DNA from 2 places in the Glutamicibacter sp. V16R2B1 genome. Region 2 is predicted to be linked to the other one. Evidence: riboswitches for the same ligand, from Rfam matches in the RefSeq annotation. Region 2 holds a riboswitch; the other holds the start of a gene.

Region 1 (3,406 bases), on a different contig from region 2:
GGCCGGACGCGCGGCGATGATGATCATCTGCCCGCCCTGCAGGCCCTGGGTCAACTCATCAAACTCGTAAAAGCCGGTGGGGACACCGGTGATGCCGTCACCGGCGTTGGCCGCATTTTCGATCTCATCGACGGTGCCCTCGATGATCTCGCTGAGCCGGACATAGTCTTCGCTCGAGCGATTCTCCGCAACCTTGTAGACCTCGGCCTGCGCCTCGTTGACGATGGCGTCCACGTCCCCGTCCGGGGAGTAGCCCATCTGCACGATCCGGGTCCCGGCGTCGACCAGGCGGCGCAGCACGGCGCGTTCGCGCACGATCTCGGCGTAGTAACCGGCGTTCGCGGCGGTGGGCACGGACTGGATGAGGTTGTGCAGGTATGCGGCACCGCCCACCCGGACGATTTCGCCCCGCTTGGTCAGCAGGTCCGAAACGGTGACGGCATCAGCCGGTTCGCCCCGTCCGTAGAGATCAATGATGGCCTCATAGATCGATTCATGGGCCGGACGGTAGAAGTCGTTGCCGCGGACCACCTCAATGACATCGGCGATCGCGTCCTTGGAGAGCATCATGCCGCCCAGAACCGACATTTCCGCGGCGATGTCCTGCGGCGGCGTACGCCCCGCCTCGGAGTCGCGGTTCTCGTAGGCCTGCTCAGCGCTGGCAATAGACATTCAAATCCCCTTCTACCCACCGGGAACTCGGCGACCGGTTCACCGTCCACCTCGTATCGTTCCATCGGGCCCCGACAGTTTGGGGGCGCTGGGGAAACTTGTGGATATTTCAGTTCCAGAGCCAACAGTAGGCCTCTTATGTAAGGGCGTAAACTCACTTATCCACAGGATCTGTGGACAAGCGGCAGCTATCTGTGGAAGGGGGTGTGCAGGAACTGGGGAGAACGCTGTGGATTTCCCCACTTAAACGCAACTAATACCTCATTGACTTGGTTGTTTAGGTTTTCACACGTGTGGATAAAAAATAAATTTTCCTCCGCGGCATTGTGGGTTTTGGATCTTTTCCACAGCCGGAAAGCCCACAATTCGGGGGCGTGGAGGCGTCAACCACGGTTATCCACCCCCAATCCACAACGCTGTGGAAAGCTTTGTGGATTACTTCAGATCTAAAAACTCGCTACTCATCGCAGGACCACCCATTAAGGTCCTTCGGATGCGGGGCTTCGTCCACAGATCCCCGGCCTGCCTCATCTCGGGACTGTGCACTGCGCCTGACACGCAACCCGGTTTGAAGCGGTTAACGCAATGAATCCCACCGCGGCGTACGACGCAGTGGGATTCATCGATGCCGCCCTGCCATTAGACCAGGGCCGGCACCTTGAGGGTGTGGAAGGCGGAATCATGGAAGATCGACGGGGTGTGCGCCGAGGCCTGGTGGCCGTGCACCTGCAGCAGGACGACCCAGTGGTCCCCGGCTTCAACCTCGTTGTAGATGGAGGTATCGAGCCAGAGGGTGGATTCCTCGATGAACAACGCCTGCTGCTCGGTGATGTGGGTGTGCAGCCCGGCGAAGCGGTCACCCTTCTTCGAGGCGATCTGGGCGCAGACCCCCTCGTTGCGGCTGCTGAGCACCGAGACCCCGATACGCTGTGCCCGCCGCAGCTTCGGCCAGGTGTTGGAGGTCTTCTGCACGGCGAACATCACCAGCGCCGGATCCAGGGAGACCCCAACGGTAAACGAGGAGGCAACAATTCCGGTCTTGACGCCATCGATTTCGGCGCACAACGCCGCGACGCCCGAGGGGTGCTGGGCGAAGACCTTGCGCAGGGTCAACGGGTCGAGATCCTGATTCAATGACATGATTCGTATCCTTAGCATCAGGCCCACCGTGGTCGGCGACGGTCGAATGCCCATAGCGCCGCAGGGCCAAGCTGCTGCACTGTGGATTCGAAGGTTTTACGCCTCGGTGTGCGGTACTTGTTCCACGCGGTGGCGCGCGGAACCGAATCCTCACCTGGAGCACCCCACTACCGTTTAGAGGGTTGCCGGCCAGCTAGCCAGGGCTTGTCAGCTGACGCTCTTGATTCTGTCTACGACACTATGGCCCGTCGCGGCGTAACGTCAAACATTTCCTGTCTTATACCGCAATCTTCGACATATTGTTTCGTCCGCCCCCTCCTTCCGCTACGCTCGCCGCCGATAATTTCGCCCGACGCAGCTCACCAACGGACACCGCCTCCTACGCTGGTCGCCCCGCGGGCGCCGTTGAGCGCAATGGCACGCAGTTTCTTTGTCTGGGGTTCAGTTTCATGCCACGATGTCTTGCGAGGTGCCCTGCGTCACAGCGCAGGGCCGGATAGTTACCGACCCCGAGGAGCCCCCATGGCATCGTTGCTGGCCAACCACTCAGAATTGACTCCCCTGCGCTTCCTGGAACGCTCCGTGGAGGTCTACCCGGAGAAAACCGCGGTGATTCACGGTTCGCGCAGCTACACCTGGGCCCAGTTCGAGGAGCGCGTCCAGCGGCTGGCCCAGGTGCTGGCCCAACGCATTTCCCCGGGCGACCGGGTCGCGGTGCTGGCCCCGAACACCCCGGAAATGCTGGCCGCCCACTACGCGGTCCCGCTGGCCGGCGGCATCCTCGTTGCCCTGAACACCCGCCTGGCCGCCCACGAGCTGCAGTACATCTTGTCGCACGCCGAGGCCCGGCTGCTGTTGGCGGACACCGAGCTGCTGGGCAACACCGCACGGCTGCGCCAGGAGGTGGCGAGCCTGGAGGCGCTGATCGAGGTCACCGACGACCAGTACACCGGCCCGCGCCCCCAGGTGCCGGTCGACGCGGTGCTGGAGGACCTGCTGCGCCACGCCCCCGCCGGCCGCCTGCCCTATACGGTGGGCGACGAGCGGGCCCCGATCTGCCTGAACTACACCTCCGGGACCACCGGCAAGCCCAAGGGGGTGCTGTATTCACACCGCGGCACCTATCTGAACGCGCTGGGTGAGGCGTTCCACCAGCAAATGGACGTGCACACCCGCTACCTGTGGACGCTGCCGATGTTCCACTGCAACGGCTGGTGCACGCCCTGGGCGGTAACCGCCGCCGGCGGCACCCACCTGTGCCTGCGGGCGGTGCGCGAGGACGCCGTCTGGGATGCCATCGACCAGCTGGGCACCACCCACCTGTGCGGGGCACCAACCGTGTGCTCGATCATCGCCGACGCGCCCCGGGCCCACCGTGTGGGCCAGCCGCTGCGCATCACCACCGCCGGCGCTCCCCCGTCACCGGCCATCATTGGCAAGCTGCACCGGCTGGGCATCGAGGTGGTGCACGTCTACGGGTTGACCGAGGTCTACGGCCCGTACACGATCTGCGAGTACCAGCAGCACTGGGATGAGCTGGACGCCGAGCAGCGGGCCGCCAAGCTCTCCCGGCAGGGGGTGGGCATGGTGACCG
Region 2 (3,406 bases):
TGCGGGTCGGTCAGCGCACCGTCCGCCGCCTGTTCATAGCCCAGGGCAGCCTGCCAGATCTTGGAGATCTGTTGCGGGTTTTCGGTATCGATGGCGATTTCCACCGTCCGGACCAGGCCCAGGTCCACTTGGGCACCAAAGTTTTCGGCCTGGTCGGAGATCTGGGTGGCCAGGGTGAAGTCCCGTGATGTCACGCCGCCGACATCGTGGGACACCAGGTTGACGAACACCGTGTCATAACGCCAGTCGACGTCCGGATGATGTCCGGCTTCCTCGGCCAGCGCGCCAATCGCCGACACGAGCTGAATCGCGGCGGCCGAGCTCGGGCACTTGAAAGCGGTCCGCAGGGACCCCAGCCCGTAGCGCCAGTGCGGCAATTGTGAGAGCCGTGCCTGGATTTCGTCTGTTGACAGCACATCTTTGCCTGACATTGTTCTTGCCTCTCTGCGGATGGAGCCAACGACCGTGACCATGATGGCCACGGTCGTTCTCAGCTTGCCGCGCCCCTGGAAAAGAAAGAAGGCCCTTTAGCCAATTGCCAGCGTTGCGCGTCCAACGCGCCGTCGCTTGTCGAAGCAAGCCTCCGCCCCCTGTCCCGGTCTACATACCCAGCAGGAGGATCTTCTCCATCGCTACCGAGATCGGCAGGCGGACCAGCAGGCCCGGCAGGTCCTGCCAGTGCTCGGGGTTGAGGTTCGCGCCGTTCGCGCCGAGGCTCCCGCTGGAAAGATTCAGTTCGGCCAACCGGCCCTCGAACCAATCCTCACGCCTTGCCCACTTCGCCTTGCTCCGGCAGCGCTCCACGACGCTTTCAAGCTTCGCGTGCAGTAGACAGTACAGTTCCGGGGTAAACCCGGCGCGCATCCACTTGTTGATGTACCGTTCCGTGTCATGCCCGCGATACAGTTCGCCATCCAGCAGCATTGCGGACCGTTGGCTCTTGACGATGAGCCAATTTCCCTTCGGACGCGGGACGTACGGTGGAGCGTACGGGTTTTCCAACAGTGCGGCATCCCACCGCAGGTCCAGTTGTTTCCTTACCGTTGGTTCATTTCCCTTGACGCCTGCCGGCAGACCGTACTTGTCGACCGGAATCTCTAGCGGGCCTCCCCGAACCAGCTCGGCCCGGCCGTCGGCACGCAGTCTCATGGCCTGATAGATCTTCGCGGCCGATTCCGTGCCAACAACATCATCACCGTAAAGCTCCCGGCGCCAGACCTCGAAGTCCTGCGCATGTTCCTTGTTGAAGTTCTCGTGCTGGCTGCGTTCGTTTTCAGACAATTGTTGTTCCCCTCGCATGGGAGGACCCGGCGACGGAGGATTTATCTCCGCCGCGGCATCCACCGACTTGCCCGGCGGCTGGTGCCGCGGACCGGTTCTTCCCCTGGGGCACCCCGCTCGGTTGAGGAGGGTTGCCGTGCAGCAAGCCAGGTACTTATCGCTGCAGCTCGTGAACCTGGGAATCATCCTATGCGTCCGGGCCGACGGTTTGGCGTCCTCGTAGGCCGCGATTGCTCACTGTGGATTGTTCATTATCGAAGGAACGGTCCACTTGTCACCTAATTCGTGTTTCTAGCGCTGCAGCCGAGGGTCTTCTGTCGGATCCGTGTACGGGGCGGGGCAGCCCTGGCTGACCGCTTCGGGGCGCAGCTCAAAGTGCCACGGCTCATTTTCGTACACCGTGCACAGTCCGTAGTAGCGACCGTGCTGGTCTAGCCATGCCCGCGCGTCATAGGATCCGATGTCTATCGCGTTGCCGGAAACATGCGGTGAAGTCTGCGCAGTTGCAACCCACCGGGCGGCTTCACGCTTCGACCCGTACCGGTCTACCGCTTCGTCCAGCAGCTGCTGCTGAAATGCTTCCGATCGCCAGCCACTGTTGACGATGAACTTGATGTCATCCTTGGCGGCGTCGTCTGCTGCCTCATTCATCGCCTCGCGCAGGTCCGGACTCAAGTAGTGCACGGCTGGCATCCGGGACTTCAGCGTGGTTCCTGAAGGCACATCCCCGCCAGCCACCCCTAACGAACCTGCCCTTGGTTCTTGTTCTCCCTGGACCACCGACGTCACGGTTGCCGCCATGGATGAGGGGCTCCAGTCACCGCGGGTTCCGAGCGTTAGGGCCAACGCAAGCACCCACAGGGTGGTAAGCAGCGCCAGAAGCACCAGGATGATTTTGGTCAGGAGGGATTTCTTGCGGCTCTTGGCCGGTCGCATTTTTCTCATGGAACCAGTCAAGGCGGCGTCCTGTTGCCGGGCCGTATCGAAATTTTGATATGCCCGCAATATGTTCCGGCTCGTACGATTGGGGCTATGCGTGTACTGATCGTCGAGGACGAACTCCTGATGGCGGAGGCGATCCGTGACGGATTGCGCTTGGAAGCCATCGCTGCAGATATTGCCGGGGACGGTGATACGGCCTTGGAACTTTTGGAGATCAATGCCTACGACATCGCCATCCTCGACCGTGACATTCCCGGCCCCTCCGGTGATGAAGTGGCCCGTTCCATCGTGGCCTCCGGTACCGGTTTGCCGATCCTGATGCTGACCGCTGCCGACCGGCTCGATGAGAAGGCCTCAGGTTTTGAATTGGGGGCGGATGACTACCTGACGAAGCCATTTGAGCTCCAGGAACTGGTGATGCGCCTGCGGGCATTGAGTCGGCGCCGGGCTCATCACCGCCCTCCGGTCCGCGAAATAGCTGGAGTAAGGCTGGATCCCTTTCGCCGCGAGGTTTACCGAGAAGGCCGCTATGTGGCTTTAACACGCAAGCAGTTCGCGGTATTGGAAGTCCTCATGGGGGCGGAAGGCGGAGTGGTCAGCGCGGAGGAGCTGCTGGAACGAGCATGGGATGAGAATGCCGATCCCTTCACCAATGCGGTGCGCATTACGGTCTCAGCCTTGCGGAAACGTCTGGGCGAACCGTGGGTGATCGCAACAGTTCCAGGGGTCGGATATCGCGTCGAAGCCCCGGACAATGAAGTACCTATGGGGTTGGACAGTGAATAAGCCAAAAGGACTGAGCGTGCGACTGAAGCTCACTTTAAGCTACGTCGGTTTTCTGATGTTGGCTGGCGCGCTGCTGCTCACCGCCGTCTGGGTTTTCCTGCTGCGCTATGTTCCCGAGGGGAACATCGACAGCGCTAGAGGTTTCGTCCCGAACCGCTCGGATCTACTTGATGCCTTTGGACCCGCGGCCACCGGCGTGCTGCTCTTCCTGCTGGTTTTTGGGCTCATTGGAGGCTGGTTCCTCGCCGGTCGGATGCTTGCCCCCTTGGATCGCATCACGCAAACCACCCGCGCAGTGGCCGAGGGCGACCTCGCCCGTCGGATTCACCTCCCTGGTCGCAACGATGAATTCGGGGAGCTTGCTGAAGCCTTCGACACCATGCTGGAGGAAGTGGAA

Evidence for each region. Region 2 has a riboswitch for S-adenosylmethionine ahead of FDN03_RS09640 (hypothetical protein). Riboswitches for the same ligand answer to the same signal wherever they lie in the genome.
Region 1: it holds a riboswitch for S-adenosylmethionine, as region 2 does, so the genes downstream of both, FDN03_RS10015 (flavin reductase family protein) here and FDN03_RS09640 (hypothetical protein) in region 2, are expected to answer to the same signal.

The regions. Positions count from the first base shown of each region.
Region 1 covers NZ_VATX01000014.1:75,032-78,437, reverse strand. The annotation lists gene dnaB (replicative DNA helicase) at 1-672, opposite strand, end outside; gene FDN03_RS10015 (flavin reductase family protein) at 1,312-1,812, opposite strand; SAM riboswitch class IV at 1,921-2,038, opposite strand; gene FDN03_RS10010 (acyl--CoA ligase family protein) at 2,335-3,406, shown strand, end outside.
Region 2 covers NZ_VATX01000013.1:132,975-136,380, reverse strand. The annotation lists gene FDN03_RS09645 (4a-hydroxytetrahydrobiopterin dehydratase) at 1-473, opposite strand, end outside; gene FDN03_RS09640 (hypothetical protein) at 601-1,281, opposite strand; SAM riboswitch class IV at 1,340-1,456, opposite strand; gene FDN03_RS09635 (M15 family metallopeptidase) at 1,573-2,238, opposite strand; gene FDN03_RS09630 (response regulator transcription factor) at 2,314-3,009, shown strand; gene FDN03_RS09625 (HAMP domain-containing sensor histidine kinase) at 3,026-3,406, shown strand, end outside.